Regions from separate parts of the Solibacillus sp. FSL K6-1554 genome, predicted to be linked through region 3. Evidence: riboswitches for the same ligand, from Rfam matches in the RefSeq annotation. Region 3 holds a riboswitch; each other region holds the start of a gene.

Region 1 (6,018 bases), 1.1 Mb from region 3:
CCCATTGTAATAATGAATGAGCATTCAGTCAACAGATTTCGTCATTTATTCTGAAAATTAAATCAAAATATAAAAAATGCTAGTTAGACGATTTTACCGTCTTAACTAGCATTTTTCGTTTATTTAAATACGTCGCCACTACGAATATATTCGACATCCTGAATCGATAATCGATAGTTTACAACACGTGCTGCAGCAAATAAATAATCCGATAATCGGTTTAAATATTTTTGTACAACTGGTGAAACATCTTCAATTTCTTTCATTAAAGATACAGTTTCGCGTTCCGCACGGCGGGCAACTGTTCGAGCGATATGCAGAGTAGCTGCTGCAGGTGCTCCCCCTGGTAAAATGAAACGTTTTAATGGTGGAGCTTCTTCGGAAAGTGCATCGATACGGTTTTCCAAAACAGTGATTGGTTCTTCGGTAAGTTTGTAATGGCGTTCTTTCATTACATTTGCCAAGTCCCCGCCTCCATCAAACAATTCATGTTGAATCGCTGTTAAGTCGTCAATCAAATCCTTGAACTTTTCTTGCTCCAATTCACTGACAGCTTTACCGATAAATGAATTCAGCTCATCAATTGTCCCGTATGCTTCAACACGCAGATGGTCTTTATCAACACGTCCTCCAATAATGCTCGTCTTTCCTGTATCGCCTTGCTTTGTATATAATTTCATCCATCATCACCCTTTCGATTAAGTATTCTAGAATTTTTGAAAATTTCCTTTAAGTATATCGACACTCTTTTTCCATGCGTACGCTTTTTCCTTTAAGGTTTTTCATTTATTATAATGCTGTTTATATTTCTTAATCGCCTCGATCGTCACTTCAAAAACGGCCCGGCCGATCAGTTTGCCGATTTCTGTAATAGGTCCGGCATACGGCATTTCTTCACCTTGTTGGGTAGCGGCAATTAATAAACTGTCCGTTGCGGTGCTTGTTGCTATCGTATTTGTTACTGCATCTTTTATTTGCTGATCTGCCAATGCTTTCGTTTTGGCTTCTGTTGCCGTAATCATCGCCTGAATAAATGCTTCATCTGTCAGCTTACCATTAATGATTACCCATGTATTAATCGTACCGATATGTGGCTCTTCTTCGCGCAAATATGTTTTCGTAACGTCAACACTGTTGCCTACCCCTGCTGTTACCATGACAAGGATATCTGCATTATTTTTCGAAAAGTGACGAATTGACGCGCAGCTTGTTTCCACGGCTGTCAGCATGACGACCGTATTTGTTGGAGAAAACTTGCGCTCTTTCAAAAAATGCTCCGTTTCCTCTTTCACATTATAAATATCGTATTCAGGAGCAATGGAACGGTTGAGTAATGTGTCATACCAGCCTATGCCGGCATTATGAACAGCTGATGAAATTACTTTTAGCGGTGCCTGTGCCTGATATTCAATATAGTCTTTAGTTATTTGAAACTTGTTGATATGGATTGCCGCAGCTTTTCTTTCCATTTCATTCGTTGGCAGCATCGTAATTTGCGGTTTTGGCAGTTCCGGATGGGGATATGTCGCAATTCGAGCCTGATACACATCGGCAATCTGCTCTTGCAGCACGACTTCATGCGGTTCGCCAAACGCCCGTACTTCACCATTTTCCAATAGCAGCAGCTCATCACAATAAAGCGATGCCAAGTTAATATCATGGAAAATCGAGACAACTGTCAGCCCATGCACCTCAACTTGCATCCGAATCATATCCAAAATCTGCTTTTGATGCGCGATATCCAAATGGTTTGTCGGTTCATCCAATAGAAGCAGCTCCGAATTTTGTGCAAGTGCCTGTGCAATAAATACCCTTTGCTGCTCGCCGCCGGATAAAAACTCCAAGTATTGATTTTTATATTGCGAAACACCTGTGCTTTCCATCGCCCGCTGTACCGTCGTTTCATCTTCTTCCGTCCAAGATGAAAAAAAACCGCTCTGATGAGGGTAGCGTCCTAACGAAACCGCATCATATACACTGTTTGTAAATGCGCTTGCATTTAATTGGGGGAGTACGGCCATCTTTTTCGCTAATTGCTTGTTATCATAGCTTTTAAGCGGTTTCTCTTCAATAATAATTTCGCCTGTTTCACATTTCAGCACACCACTGATCATCTTCAGTAATGTCGATTTTCCGCTGCCGTTTGGACCAAGAATCCCGAGAATTCTTCCTTTTTCCACGTGAAACGTCATATTTTTCACAACCGTTTTCCCACCGTAACCGCCGGATAGATTATTTACTTTTAACATTATGCAACAACCTTTCTACGTTGCTTGAAGAAAATATAGGCAAAGACAGGTGCTCCAATAAAGGAAGTAATAACACCAATCGGCAGTTCAATAGGGGAAATAATTGTACGTGATACTAAGTCACAAATGACGAGCAGGCTTGCACCGTTCAAAAACGACAATGTCAATAAATGTCGATGGTCTGCTCCGATTAGCAGGCGAATCATATGCGGTACTACTAATCCGACAAATCCAATTGTCCCGGATGCAGCAACAGCCGCTCCTGTTAGAATGGAACCACCCGCCAATATCATATACTTGCTGCGCTTAACATTTACCCCTAAATACTGGGCACGCTCTTCTCCATAAATCATCGCATTCAATTCACGGCGAGTCAGCCAAATAATTGCTGTACCAAGCACCATAAATGGCAGAACCATCCGGACATATGGCCACCCTCGCATCGATACACTTCCTAGAAGCCAGCCGATGATTTCTCGTAGCTGTTCACCAGTAAGTGCGACCATTAAGGAAATACAGGACCCTAAAAACGAGCTGAAAATAATTCCCGTCAAAATCAGCGTCTCCATTTTCATCGAGCGGTCAACAAGTCTGGCAAATGTCAGGACGATGATCATCGTACATGCAGCTCCAGCCATACTGAATACCGGCAAAGTGAATACACCGAGCACCGGTATGGAAATGCCTAAAAAGATTGTCATTACCGCACCTACCGAGGCCCCTGATGAAATACCTAATGTGTATGGATCTGCCAAAGGGTTTTTAAGCAACCCTTGGAATGCTGCCCCCGCAATTGCTAAAGAAGCCCCGATTAATGCGGCTAAAATGACGCGTGGCATTCGGATTTTCCACAAAATACTGTATGCAACCGGATCTGTTGTTTTATCCCACAATGTCGAAAACGGAATATTAACTGACCCGAACGAAATGCCAATCCATATACTGCTTAAAAGCAATCCAATCGATAGTACATAGGCGATTGAATATTTTTTATTCATTGAATACCTCTGGATAAATTGCTTCCCCAATTGATTCAATACCTTCTACAATACGCGGACCTTGTCGACTTGTCGTATCGCTATCGACTAATTTCACATTGGCGTTTTTCACAGCATCCATTTCTGCATATGCATCATTTTCCTCGATTGCTGCCAAGTCGTTTTCATATGTTACTAAAATGATATCCGGATTGCTCTTTACAAATTGCTCCGAGCTGTACTGCGGCCACCCGAGTTCCGGAACGGCATTTTCTACATTTAATACATCAAGCATTTCACTAATGAACGTCTCCTGTCCAGCAACATATAGTTGCGGATTTGTCCCAACAACAACAAATACGGACTTCTCTTCCAGGTCGGCTACTTTCACTTCAATTTCTTCAATCCCCTCTTTAATGGAGATGATCATTTCTTCTGCTTCTTTTTCTTTATTCGTCAAATTGCCAATTTGTTCGATTGTGTCATATGTTTCTTCAAATGTTTTCGCATCTTTTACAACAAATACAGGAATTCCTACTGATTCAAGCTGAGCAATCGCCTGTTCATTGAAGCTGTACAATCCCGATTCATGTGCAACAACTAAGTCGGGCTGCAGGCTAATTATTTGTTCTAGATTAAATTCCATGCCGCCAACTGATTCTTTAGATAATGCTTCTTCAGGATATGTATCATTGTCGTTCACAGCAATAATTTCATCGTTTAACCCTAGTCCGAATAAAATTTCCGTATTGGATGGAGCCAATGTAATAATGCGCTCTGGTGCTTTTTCAAGCGTGATTTCTTTGTCCAAGGCATCTTTTATAGTTACCGGGAATTGTGCTGCTTCAGTTACTTCTGTATTGTCTTTTGCTGATTGTTCATCTGTTGCTTTTTCCGAGTTGCATGCCGCCAATGTTAATGTAAGTAATGCTGCGGAAGATAGCAGTTGCCATTTTTTCAAAATAATAACCTCCAAAATTTCGTTGTATAATTTTCTACAAAAATAAAAAGCTTCCTACTAAAAATGAAGGAAGCTTTACGTATGCAAATAAAATTCAATGGAAAAAGAATTTATCCGCCACATCCTATCCTCGTAGGTTTATTTTAGGGCATTATAAAGGCAGGTCTCCTGGCTTATGCATAACGTTGATAAGCGCCTTCCCGAAAGTTTTTCAGTGGCATACTGCTCTCAACTAGCATTTACAGTGGCGGGACCGCATCGGAATTGCACCGATTTCCCTTTTACTCCTTACTCTATCAGTGAGCAAGAACCTTTATCGTCCATATAAAATTAATAGCTCTATTATAGCTGATATTCAGAAAAATGTGTGCTCAATCGCCAAAGTTTCAGATAATTCTTCTTATTTCGCTGAAATTACGAATAAAAGAACTGCTTACCCCTTTGCTTTTAAGCTTTTTCAATTGCCGTTTCTGCTAAACGTTTAATCGTAATGTCATCCATTGGCGGATTGTGCAGACCTGCACGGACATCACGGTAATAGCGTTGAAGCGGATTTGATCTTTGCAGGCTTTTTGCCCCAACAAGACGCATCGCTTTATCGACAACTTCGATTGCTGTATTTGTCACTACATGTTTCGCAATATTGATTTCATTGACTAGTATCGCCTTTTTAATCGGGTCATTATATAGTCCCGCAACTCCGTAAATCGTAAAGCGTGCTCTCGTCAACGCCAAATCCATTTCGCCAATCAGTGTTTGTACATTTGGCAGCTGGGCAATCGTTCCTTGAATACTGTTCGGGGAATGGCTATTCGCAAAATTAACTGCGTAATCGCGTGCAGCCTGGGCAATGCCTAAATAGGTTGCCGGGATAAGCAGCAACCAGCCGTTCAGTTTAAATCCGGTTGAATAACTCGGTAATTCCACTAAGTTTGTTTTATCAACTCGTACATTATCGAGCACTAAATCATCGCTTCCCGTACCACGCATTGATGCAACATCCCATGTATTTTCGACCGATACCCCTTCAGCCGTTTTCGGAACGAGGAAAAATCCTAGCTGTCCCTCATCTTCAATCCATGCCGAAACTAAAAAATAGTCGAGGTCCGGTGCACCGCTCGTATAGTTTTTACGTCCATTAATTACATAATAATCCCCATCACTTTTTGCTGAAGTTCCCGGACGTCCGCCACGTACTGGACTTCCCATTGCAAACTCGCTTACCGCACGATTGACTGTCGCGCCATTTGCAACCTGTTTACCAAACCAGTCGAGCTTTTGTTCATCCCAGTAACGATTTTCGAAAATCTCGCCTACATTTTGAATTGTCCACGAAACAGCCAGCCCGGTGCTTCCGCAATAGCTCGCCAATGTTTCCTGCAGTAATAGCGCATCATAGACTGTGAAGCCATCCCCGCCATATTCCTTTGGCAGCGTTATTTTTGTATAGCCGATTTCACGCAGCTTCCGGAAATTTTCAAATGGAAATGTTGCTTGTTCATCTGTTTGCTGAGCATTTACTTTCACGCTCTCTGATATTGTTTCTAACTTTTTCAGCCATTGTTGCTGCTCGTCGGTTTGAATAAATAATTCCTTGCTCATGGAAAGCACCACCTCATATTTATTGTCCTGTATATAGAAGTCAAATTTAATAGTACGTTTCGGGAAATTACAAGTCAATAGATATCCCCAGTTCCTTTATAGGGATTACACTAGATGCGTTTCCCTGTTTTGTAATTGGAAGGTTTGCTGGCGGAATTGGAACAAATTACGGAAAAAGGAGAACTGATTCAACTTAATGTGGAAGATAGCACCTCAAAAGGAGAACTGT
Region 2 (6,018 bases), 380 kb from region 3:
ATCTGCCTCGAAAGCGTAGCGGCAGAGCCAAGACTCCCGCCTCTAAACCTAATCAGATCGAAAAGGATAGGTGGGAGGTCAACTACCCGTAAAAGCCCGATTGGTTAAACTAACTTTCAGTGGGGGATGAAAAAAATCCCCACTGATTGAAGTTCAACCTTAATCCCTTTACATAAACAAAAAACTGCATTATACTAACTTGATGTAAATCGTAATGATTTTGAATTAGAAAGAAGCGAACGAAATGAAAAAACCATTGATAGAATTGAAGGATGTTTCCTTTCAATATGAATACACACAAGCATTGAAAAATATTTCACTACGTGTCAATGAAGGCGATTTTTTAGCATTAATTGGGCAAAACGGCTCCGGTAAATCGACACTTTTGAAATTGATTTTAGGACTGTTAAAGCCTATGTCAGGGGAAATTAAATTATTTGGCGAACAAGCAAGCCATTTTAAACACCGCGAATGGATTGGCTATGTTTCTCAAAAATCCAATGCCTTTAACTCGGGGTTTCCTGCAACGGTCGAAGAAGTCGTGAAGAGTGGTTTATCGCAAAAGGTAGGGCTGTTTAAACGCTATCCAAAAGATGCGGATATTTTAGTGAAAAGTGCTTTAAAAGATGTCGGCATGGATAAATTTCTAAAACGGAATATTGGACAGCTTTCCGGCGGGCAGCAGCAGCGTGTGTTCATTGCACGTGCTTTAGTATCCGATCCGAAGCTTCTTATTTTGGATGAACCGACAGTCGGAATTGACCGAGAAAATGTGCAGGCATTCTATGATATGCTCGCACATTTAAATAAGCATCACAATATGACGATGATTTTAGTTACACATGATGTGGACACGGTTTCGGATCGTGTCAGTCATGTAGCGTGCTTAAATCAGTCGATTCATTTCCACGGGTACAAAAATGATTTTGATACGATTTCGGAAGAACAGATTGCTAGCTGGAACGGCCACTCTGTTCGAAAGATTCACTAAGAGGAGCAGGCCGTTATGATAGAAGCAATATTAAACTATGAATTTTTGCAAAATGCCTTTTTCTCAGGGCTTGTTATTGGAGTAATTGCACCATTGCTTGGTGTATTTATCGTAGTAAGACGTTTATCGCTAATTGCGGATGCACTGTCGCATGTAACACTGGCGGGGATTGCCGGGAGCCTGTACTTGAGCCAATCGTTTGCAGCGCTGGCTTTGCTGAACCCGATTTATTTAGGGATTATCGCATCTGTAAGTGGTTCGATCTTAATTGAACGATTACGCCGACTATATAAACATTATGAAGAACTTGCGATACCAATTATTATGTCGGGCGGAATCGGTGTGAGTGCCATTTTAATATCACTTGCAAGCGGATTTAATACCGATTTAATGAGCTATTTATTTGGCTCTGTATCGGCTGTATCACGTCAGGATCTATATGTTGTGCTGGCAATTGCAGTCGTAGTTGTATTATTTTTAGTTTTATTTTTTAAAGAGCTTTTCGTATTGTCATTCGATGAGGAATATGCGAAAGCGAGCGGTTTACCTGCGAAATGGATTCATTTATTGTTCATGATCGTTGTCGCACTCGTTATCGCAGCAAGTATGCGTATTGTCGGGATTTTGCTTGTTTCAAGCTTAATGACATTGCCGGTAGCTGCAGCGATGCGTTTAGCTCGCGGTTTTAAAGAGGCGATTATTTTAGCGATTGTATTTGGAGAGCTGGCAGTAGTAATCGGACTCATTTCTGCATTTTACCTGAACTTGGCACCGGGTGGAACAATTGTTGTCACATCTATTTTGATCTTGCTATTAGTAATTTTAATCAAAAAGCTTGTTTTGAAATTCACAATTAAATCGGAAGGGGAAGAGATACTGTGAATGCAGCGCGCGCGTGGGAAATATTAAAGGATAATGGCTATAAAAAGACGGATAAACGAGAGTTGATTTTGGGTATGTTTGCAGCTACAGACAAATATTTGACTGCCCGTGATTTGTTATCAGTATTGAAAAAAGATTTCCCTGGGATGAGTTTCGATACAATTTACCGTAACCTCGCTACTTTCGTGGAGCTTGATATTCTAGAAGAAACAGAATTAAACGGTGAGCGTAACTTCCGTATGCATTGTGAGTCGGATCATCATCACCACCATTTTATTTGCCGTGATTGCGGGAATGTAAAGGAACTGTCTGTTTGCCCGATGGAAATGCTCGGTGAAAAGCTGCCGGGTTATGCTGTAGAAGCACACAAATTTGAGATTTATGGCAAATGTCCGGATTGTTTGTAAATTTCCATTGCATATTTCTGTTAATATGCTAAAGTGATTAAGACAAATTGAATAAATTTGCAGGAAAAAGATGCATTATGCATAAATGGGAATTCGGTGTAAATCCGAAGCTATTTCCGTAACTGTAAGCGTTGATGAAAATAAGTGTGAGACCACTGCTAATATAGCGGGAAGGTACTTATGAGTAAAGTGAAACGCAGAGCCAGGAGACCAATCTTTTTCTTATCGTAACATCCCTCTTCGGAATTAAAGAGAATGTACGGCAGTCACTGATCGAATGAGCATCCTTTTGCAGCACTCTTTTTTGATTTTTGAAGCCATCCATTTTCTTGGGTGGCTTTTTTTCGTACACTCGTAATTTCGTGAGGCACTACTTGAAGTGAGGAGAATTTTATGAAAAAGGATATCCGTTTTTCCTGTTATCCGTTTATGAGGGAAAAATCATGCTGCGTCGACTATGAAATCCGCACCGATTCTTTAACAACGCGAATCGGTACAGTCTTTCCGACGTTAGTTGATGATGCTTCCGGTCAGCTCGTTTTGGAAGATTTGAGGAGAATCCAACCGTTAGCTTATCATGTCAATGGTTCGGTAAGAGGTAAATTAGCCATTACATTTGAGGATTTGCAATGGCTAAGCGATCGATACGATTTTTATGTAAGTGAAGTTGGAGAAGCGATTCAGCAGTTTGTACTGCCACAAGGAATCGAAAGTGCAGCAAGACTGCATATTTGCCGCAGTGAGGCGAAAAAGTCTTACAGGGCATTACATAAAGTGAGCGAGGAAAGAGAAGTGGATGAAATTTTGTTTGATTTTCTCGGGCTGCTTGCCAATGTGTTTTTTGTCATGGCGGTCTATATGAATCAGCAGCATCAACAAGAGGAAATTCCATTTATCTCAAAATCTTATCCGACGAAAAAGAAAAAAGGGGTTACAACAAATGAAATTTAAGAACAAATGGATCGTTGCTTTAGCGGCAACATTCTTATTAGCAGCATGCGGATCAAATGATGAAAAGTCTGAAAATGATGTGAAAAAAGAAGAGCAGGCCGGTTCGAAAAGTGAAGGTGTACCGTATACAGTTGTTGATGATCGTGGTGTTGAAGTAACATTCGATGAAGTACCGGAAACGATTATTTCCCTGCAGCCTAGCAATACAGAAATTTTGTTTGAGCTGGGTGTCGGTGAACAAATTATCGGGGCAACAGAATATGATACATATCCGGAAGCCGCACAAAAAATTGAACGTGTGTCGACTTCTACTGTCATCGATGCAGAGCGAATTCTGGAATTGGATCCGGATGTCGTAGTTGCCTATACAATTGGGGAGGAAGCACAAATTGCCCAATTGGAAGATGCAGGTTTGAAAGTATTTGTAATTGCTTCGGCTGCGACATTTGATGATGTTTATACGGATATTATCCAACTGTCCGAAGTAATGGATGTAAAAGAAAAAGGCGAAGAAATTGTAGCCGACATTAAAGCACAAATCAAAACAGTACAAGAAAAAACAGCGACAATTGATACGAAGAAAAAAGCATATTATGAAGTTTCGCCAGCTCCGGATCTTTGGACTACCGGCAGCAGTACGTTCCAGCAGGAAATAATGGATCACGCCAATGTTGAAAATATTTTTGCTGATCAGACGAGCTGGATTAGTGTGACGGAAGAAGATGTCATTACTCGTAATCCTGAAATTATTATTACACCGGCAACCTATATGGAAAATGCAGTTGACGAGATTCTAGGACGCACAGGTTGGGATAAAATACAGGCAGTTTCAGAAAAGGCAGTTTATCTGGTCGATGGAGATATTATGTCCCGTCCTGGACCGCGTATTGGTGAAGCCGTTGAAATTATGGCACAATCAGTATACCCGGAACTATTTAAATAAGTATAGAATAGAAGGACATGCCTAAGTTTAGGCATGTCTTTTTCAATTAACTTCATTCAGCGGATATCGCTGAATGAAATTAATTGGCTTCCGGCGGATGTCACGACTTCGGCGATGAATTCTTTGCGCTTCAGCGCAAAGCCGAATACGGACGCAATTACGCCTCGGCGTAATTGATAAATATAAGGGGGGATACGATTGATTTTTATAACCGGTGGTGTGCGCAGCGGCAAAAGTGCTTTTGCAGAAAAATTTGCTAGGCAGTTAGGTGAAGAAAAGACGCTCTACTATGTCGCGACAGGTGTATCCTTTGATGAGGAAATGGAAAAACGAATTATCCGCCATCAGCAAGACCGCGAAAATCAGAACGCCCATTGGAACACAGTGGAAATGCAAGCACAGATTCCTGTTACGATCGAGCAGCTTTCAAATAATGATGTTGTGCTTTTTGAATGTGTGACAACATGGCTTTCGAATGTACTGTATACATATGAACAAAAAAATGAAAATAGCGAGTACATCGATAATTGTATCGAATCACTGCAAAAGCAATTGCTAACATGGCGGAAGCAAGGTGCTACAATAATAGTTGTATCAAATGAAGTGCTGGATGAACTGCCATCACAGTATGATGAGGTAAATTTGTATCGCAAATTATTAGGTGAGCTTCATCAATGGATTGTCCAAAATAGTGATGAAGCATATGAAGTACAATTTCAGCTTGTACAGCGTTGGAAGTAAGGAGGAACCAAGTTGAAAAATAGTTTGAGCGGTTTTTTGTTAGCTTGGCAATTTTTTTCGGCAGTGCCGATAAAAAAACAGCTGGATATGAATGCCAAGTCTGTTACATGGATGTATGGATTTTTACCGATTGTCGGTTTACTTATCGGGTCCATCATTAGTAGTGGTGTATTTATACTATCTCGCTATAGTGAGGTTACAGAGTTGCTGTTGGCGATTTTGATTGTGATCGGATTAATCGTTCTGACAGGTGGACTGCATTTAGACGGCTGGATCGATATGAGCGATGCGTTCTTTTCCTATGGAGAAAAGGAGAAACGGCTGGAGATATTAGATGATCCGCGAACAGGCGCATTTGGGGTACTTAGTGTTTTTGGTTTACTTGTATTAAAAATCGGCGTTATTTATGAAATGTTGACGTATGGGCAATTGGCGATTGTGCCCTATTTAATCTTTATTCCTTTTATAGCGCGAATGGGGATGCTGCTCTATTTTGTAACGATGCAGCCGGCAAAAGAAAAGGGACTCGCTGCTTATTTTAAAGGGATTGTCATTCGAAATAAGCTTGTTTTTTTAATCGTTTTTCAAAGTATTCTAGCATTTGTAAGCTGGTTTTACATTGGTGCATTCAGCTTATTTATTTTAGTTGTCGTGATGCTGGTAGCCGTTGTTTTTTACCGGAATTGGTCAAGGAAACATTTCGGCGGTGTTACAGGCGATTTGCTCGGTGCGCTCGGTGAAGGATTGGAGGTTGTCCTATGGCTCACGATATTACTGTGCATTTAATCAGGCACGAAAAAACGAAAGCAAATACAGAACGGAAATATATTGGCTGGACAGATGAACCGATCCTGAAAAAAGTGGAAGCCAAGATCGATCTACAGCCAGGTATCGTTTATGGGAGCGATTTACGGAGATGCCGTGAAACTTCACAATGTTATTTTCCGAATGCCGAATTTATCGCTACCCGAAATTTGCGTGAGCTGCATTTTGGGGACTTTGAAATGTGTACATATGAACAATTGCAGCATAAAGGAATATACCGGGCTTGGATTGATGACCCGACTAATCATCCGATCCCAAACGGGGAAACCTTTTTCCAG
Region 3 (6,018 bases):
ACAAATGAAGAAGAAATTATAGCTGCAATTAATGAAACGGTACAGAAGTTTGGTCGAATCGATATACTTATAAACAATGCTGGTATGCAACATGTTGCAATGATTGAAGATTTTCCGACAGAGCGTTTCGAACTGTTAATAAAAATAATGTTAACTGCTCCATTTGTATTAACTAAGCATGTGTTACCGCATATGAGAAAACAAAAATTTGGCCGTATTATTAATATGGCTTCTATTAACGGACTGGTTGGATTTGCAGGAAAAGCAGCCTATAATTCTGCCAAACATGGTGTTATTGGTCTCACAAAAGTTGCGGCACTTGAAACTGCATCAGATGGCATAACGGTTAACGCTATTTGTCCAGGCTATGTAGATACACCACTTGTTCGAAATCAATTGCAAGACTTAGCAGCAACACGCAATATACCTCTCGAAAACGTATTGGAAGAAGTGATTTACCCACTCGTTCCTCAAAAAAGATTACTTGATGTAAAAGAAATCTCTGATTTGTCTCTATTTATCTCAAGCGAGGGAGCAAAAGGAATGACTGGCCAGGCTATCGTTTTAGATGGCGGGTACACAGTGCAATAATTAATTCAAGGATGTTCACCTCTGTTCCCAGAGGCCGCATTCTTTAGCATGGCTTGTGCTTCGAAATCCAAGCTGACTTAGCATTGTTGGGGTCCTTAAGTCTTACGTAGAGAGCTTTATTAATAAATGGATGCCAAATTTATTAAGCAATGCAGGTGTGTAGAAATTTTTTTACCTTTCAACACACCTGTTTCCTGTTTGTCATCTGTAAACAGGCGATCAAAAAACTGCTGGAGGGATATTTAAAATTACCTGTGTAGCTGCTTACTTCCTACCTTATCAGCTATTGTTAACTTGGCCTCCTAATCTTTGTCCTCTGTTTTGATGTGTCGGATAATATACGTTTCCGTACTGTTAAAGCTCCCTTATTAATTCGTACTAATTTTTTATAATCTTAAGCAGTTGATTCATTGCTTTTTTTGCTTCCGGAATCGGAAATACCGGAAAAACATGGTTCATTTTTGGGTATTCGTAGTATTGAATTGCTACTCCCTGTTCTTTTGCTTTATCGAGAAGCATATTTGCATCGACTAACAGTAGTTCACCCGTCCCCACAAAAGCGGTAATTTGTCCAATGTCTATCAGTTCTCCATGTACAGGACTTATTTTGTAGTCGGTTAACTCCAAGCCATCCGCCCATAACCTGCCAAGCTCCTGTGCGCCTATCACTCCAAGCATCGGATCGAGTTTTTCAAGTTCTTTATAGCGCGGGTCTTCCCCTCGTACATCTAGCCAAGCAGAGTGTAGAACAATATGCTGCGGCTGCTTTTTCGAACATCGCTTTACATCCTGAGCCAACGCCATTGCCAACCCGCCTCCAGCAGAATCCCCCATAAAAATAAACGGTGCATCGTATTTTAAAACGAGATGATCATATAAGTCATGGATGGCAACAAAACACTCTCTATGTGTATGTTTAGGCAGCTTCGGATAAATTGGCACAACAATCGTGAAATTTGTCTCCTGTGCAAGCTTTACTAAATAACGCCAATGAAAAATCAGTGGATCATTAATATACGCTCCGCCGTGGAAATAGTAGATGACCTTTTCCGGTGTTTGCTGTTCATTAATTGTGTAATAGTGAATGCCATTCAATTCGTCTTTCTTTATTTGATGCTGATCTCTGAATTTAGCATCGAGTTCATACGGTTTCTCGTTATGCTTCATTGCAATAAAATCATCGAGCAGACGCAAATCCATAAACTTTTTCTTTGTTCCGCGCAGTATTAAAAACTTCTCAAACAACACACTTTGCACGCTTCGCATACAATGCCTCCATCCTATTTTTTCTACTATGATTCTTATCCATTCGACTAAAATTGATTGATCACCTTCTAAACGGATAAACGTTTCTATTTATCCTTATGCATACTTAGTACCTATTAGAAAAAAGTGTCGATTGTTTTAAGCACATTATTATCTCAATAAAACAAATCGCGATATAATTCTGAAACTTTTTCCCGACTTATCCGTAAATTAGGTAATAAATTCTAAAGGAGGGAATGATGGTGCTCATTGGATTTTACAGTGCTCTAATAATTTTCACTTTATTATTCATCATTGCAGCTTTCTTTTTTATACGGCAGTTCGTAAATAAGAAATCCTCCCCCTATAACATGAATACGTTTATGCTTGGTGTGCTAACGCTGTTCATGCTGATTGTAACGGGTATTTATGGATATGATTTTTATCATCTACAAGCGGGTAATCAGAAATTTGCGGAGGGGATTTGTGAAATCAACTTTGTAAACGGTCATGGGAGAAGTATTGATACGACTGAAGTAAAGATTGAAGATAATCTTTATAACATAAAGTCCGGTACTTACAAAGATCTACCTGATGGGCGTTATAATTGTGAACTTTCGTATTTACCGATTTCAAAAATTGTGACACAGATCGATATTCAGTCAAAAGGAGAGGAAGGAAACTAATATGGTTGATTTAGATTTTTTAATTCAGTACGGATTCATATTATTAGTGATTTCAATTACGACACTTGTCTTGTCTATGTATTTCCGGAAAAAGCCGAAAGTGGATAAAGGATTTAAGTTTGCCTATCATGGCCTATCATATCGCCGTAAATTTTTACGCACGATTTATTCAATCCCGTTTTGTATTTTTCCGTTAGCGATCATTTATTATTTTGAAAGGTTTTCCGCTAACTTTATATTTGTTACGCTGTTGCTCGTAATCGTATTTGTTTTTCAAATGTCATACAATTACATAAAGTGGAAAAAAGAAGATTAAAAGCCTGTGTTCATCCGAAAGCAGGCTTTTTTTCATTATTTCACTCCACTCGAACCAAAGCCCTTATCACCGCGCTCCGTAACCGACAGCTCGTCTGTTTCATCAATGAAAACTTGCGGAACATATTGAATGACTAGCTGGGCGATGCGCATTCCTTTCTCAATCGTAAAAGGTTCTTTCCCGTGATTGATTAAAATCACGCCGATTTCACCGCGATAGCCAGCATCGATCGTACCTGGACTATTTAACACCGTAATCCCATGTTTGAGTGCCAATCCACTACGTGGGCGTACTTGCGCTTCTGTTCCCTCCGGCAGTTCGATTTGAAGACCGGTTTTAATTAATGCGTATTCACCAGGCAATAAAACTTTTTCTTCAACCGCACTTAAATCCATCCCTGCATCCCCTTCCCGTGCCTGTTTCGGCAATACAGCATTCGGGTGGGTTTTCTTAATTTTTAATTGAATCGACATATTCAACCAACTTTCTCATTTATAAAATCTATTTACATTCAGTTATAACAAAACCATATTTTTTCTTTATTTTCAATAGGGAGTTTTCTAGAATTCTTAATGGATTTATGTTATCTTTCTTTAGGCTCTTTACTTTTATGTTGTTAAAGCTTATACTCAATTCAACTATATATTGTGTTTTTTTATCACGGTACTACTAAATGTAGTTTAAAAGGGAAGTTTGGTGTGAATCCAACGCTGTCCCCGCAACTGTAAATGCTGACTGAAGACGAATAGACCACTGTGCAATGCATGGGAAGGTATGTCTGACGGATGAAGCAAAGCCAGGAGACCTGCCGCGTTAAAACTACGTACATTTCTTCGGGGAATAGGAAATGGAGGCGCTCTTTTACTCGTTTCCATTTCAAGCTATCCTGTTTTCCGGGATAGCTTTTTTTGTTTTTTCTGCATGTTCCCCCATGACATGTGCACCACAATTACTAGTAATATTTAAATAGCGAGGGGTTCTATTATGAAACTTTATACGAAAACAATTTGTCCAAAATGCCTATGGGTAAAATCGGAGCTCAATGCTGCCAACTTGGAGGTCGAGGTTATTAATATTGACCATGATGAGAGCGCAAAACAAATAGTACTCGATGCAGGTTTTTTGTCTGTGCCGTTATTTGAAATCAACGGTGAATTTATCGCAGAGCCGACGTCAATTATCGATCGCATTTCTGAAATGACCGCATGATCATATTTGCTTCACGAACTGGTAATGTACGATCCATTGTGCAAAAACTCGGCTTGCCCGCAAAGGATCTGACGGAAGTAGAGAAAATGGATGAACCGTATCTTCTATTTACGTATACGGATGGATTAGGCTCTGTTCCCCCTATCGTCGACCAGTTCATGACTGCGAACTTTGATCTATGCAAAGGAATTATCGTAAGCGGAAACCGTAATTTTGGTCATGCTTTTTTCGGCCGTGCAGGTGACCTTTTAGCTGCACAATACGGAATTCCGTTAATCGAAAAAGTGGAAATGCGAGGAACTCCGGCGAATTATGAAGCGATTACAGATTACTACTACTCCATTTGGAAAGAGGCATCGATATGAAACAATATTTAAAATTAAATAACGATATTCTAAACCGTTACCGTGCTACCGGTGACTTGGATCTGGCGAAAGACAAAGAAGCAACACGCCGCTATTTCCTGGAAGACGTGAATGTCCGTTTACGCTACTTTATCGATATCGAGGAAAAAGTGCGTTATTTAGTCGATGAAGGCTATTACGAAAAAGAGTTTTTGGAATTGTACTCGATGGACTTTATTAAACAAATGTACAAAAAAGCCTATTCCTACAAGTTCCGGTTTCCTTCATTCATGAGTGCTTCGAAGTTCTACGAAAGCTATGCGATGAAAAGCCGGGACGGAAAAGAAATTCTGGAAAAGTATGAAGACCGAATCGTCATTATCGCCCTGTATTTAGCACAAGGCGATGAAGCATTGGCTGAAAAGGCCATCGAAGCGGTAATGACTGCCTACCAGCCGGCAACCCCAACTGCCCTAAACAGCGGAAAAAAAGCGCGCGGTGAGCTAGTCTCATGTTTTAAACTGACGATGGACGATACGATGAATTCAATCGCTGAGAATATCGGCTATTGTCTTGAACTTTCCCGCTTAGGCGGCGGTGTCGGGGTAAACTTGACCGATCTGCGTCCGTTGGGTGATCCGATTAAAGGGATCTTAAATCGTGCGAGCGGGGTTATGCCTGTTGCGAAACTGCTGGAAAATTCGTTCTCGTATTCGAATCAGCTTGGTCAACGAAATGGTTCCGGAGTGGTCTATCTAAATGTTTTCCACGGCGATATCGAGGCATTTATTTCGTCTAAAAAACCAAATGCAGACGATAAAATCCGACTTGCTACGTTATCTACAGGGATTATTCTTCCCGATATTTTCTTTGAATTAATGCGCCGCGATAAAGATATCGTATTGTTTAGTTCTTATGATATTTTCAAAGAATACGGCAAACGCATGTCGGAAATTTCGATTACGGAAATGTACTACGAATTTTTGGATAATCCAAACATCCGTAAACTGAAACGTTTAAACGCCCGTAAATTGTATACGGAAATTAAAAAGGCGCAATTTGAATCGGGTTACCCGTTCGAAATATTCGATGATAATGTCAATAACACCCACCCATTAAAGGAAATCGGGCGTGTGAAGATGTCGAATCTATGCACCGAAATTCTTCAGTATCAACAAACAAGCGTTGTTACCGATCAAAACGAGCCGAATGAATACGGCCTCGATGTTTCTTGCAATTTAGGATCGATCGACATTCACGAAGCAACGAAAGTTCAGGATTTCGGACAGCTTGTCGATACGGCAATGCGTCTTTTAACGAATGTTTCTACGATGACCGATATCGTCAACGTTCCTTCTGTGTCCAAAGCCAACAAAGTGATGCACTCTGTCGGATTGGGTGTTATGAACTTGCATGGGCACCTTGTACAAAGCGGAATCCGTTATGGTTCCAAAGAGTCGATCGAATTTATCGATGCGTTTATGGAATCACTGAACTATCACTCGTTAAAAGCATCAATGGAAATCGCGAAGCAAAAGAACGAAACGTTTTATCGATTTGAGGAAAGTGATTATGCGAGCGGGGTTTATTTTGAATCTTACGTAAATAAAGAAGAAAAAGAACTTAC

The links. Region 3 has a riboswitch for cobalamin ahead of MHB58_RS07900 (glutaredoxin family protein). Riboswitches for the same ligand answer to the same signal wherever they lie in the genome.
Region 1: another riboswitch for cobalamin. It lies ahead of MHB58_RS02865 (ABC transporter substrate-binding protein); the one in region 3 lies ahead of MHB58_RS07900 (glutaredoxin family protein).
Region 2: another riboswitch for cobalamin. It lies ahead of MHB58_RS05980 (hypothetical protein); the one in region 3 lies ahead of MHB58_RS07900 (glutaredoxin family protein).

Annotation. Positions count from the first base shown of each region.
Region 1 is NZ_JBBOSS010000001.1:567,420-573,437, reverse strand. It holds gene MHB58_RS02880 (cob(I)yrinic acid a,c-diamide adenosyltransferase) at 120-680, opposite strand; gene MHB58_RS02875 (adenosylcobinamide amidohydrolase) at 783-2,249, opposite strand; gene MHB58_RS02870 (FecCD family ABC transporter permease) at 2,249-3,247, opposite strand; gene MHB58_RS02865 (ABC transporter substrate-binding protein) at 3,240-4,187, opposite strand; cobalamin riboswitch at 4,329-4,517, opposite strand; gene MHB58_RS02860 (acyl-CoA dehydrogenase family protein) at 4,635-5,789, opposite strand.
Region 2 is NZ_JBBOSS010000001.1:1,251,932-1,257,949, forward strand. It holds gene MHB58_RS05965 (metal ABC transporter ATP-binding protein) at 245-991, shown strand; gene MHB58_RS05970 (metal ABC transporter permease) at 1,007-1,873, shown strand; gene MHB58_RS05975 (Fur family transcriptional regulator) at 1,870-2,280, shown strand; cobalamin riboswitch at 2,332-2,513, shown strand; gene MHB58_RS05980 (hypothetical protein) at 2,674-3,231, shown strand; gene MHB58_RS05985 (ABC transporter substrate-binding protein) at 3,221-4,174, shown strand; gene MHB58_RS05990 (bifunctional adenosylcobinamide kinase/adenosylcobinamide-phosphate guanylyltransferase) at 4,373-4,915, shown strand; gene cobS (adenosylcobinamide-GDP ribazoletransferase) at 4,928-5,701, shown strand; gene MHB58_RS06000 (histidine phosphatase family protein) at 5,674-6,018, shown strand, end outside.
Region 3 is NZ_JBBOSS010000001.1:1,635,965-1,641,982, reverse strand. It holds gene MHB58_RS07925 (3-hydroxybutyrate dehydrogenase) at 1-591, shown strand, start outside; gene MHB58_RS07920 (alpha/beta hydrolase fold domain-containing protein) at 970-1,857, opposite strand; gene MHB58_RS07915 (hypothetical protein) at 2,097-2,522, shown strand; gene MHB58_RS07910 (hypothetical protein) at 2,524-2,838, shown strand; gene dut (dUTP diphosphatase) at 2,874-3,311, opposite strand; cobalamin riboswitch at 3,483-3,665, shown strand; gene MHB58_RS07900 (glutaredoxin family protein) at 3,823-4,047, shown strand; gene MHB58_RS07895 (ribonucleotide reductase stimulatory protein) at 4,086-4,412, shown strand; gene nrdE (class 1b ribonucleoside-diphosphate reductase subunit alpha) at 4,409-6,018, shown strand, end outside.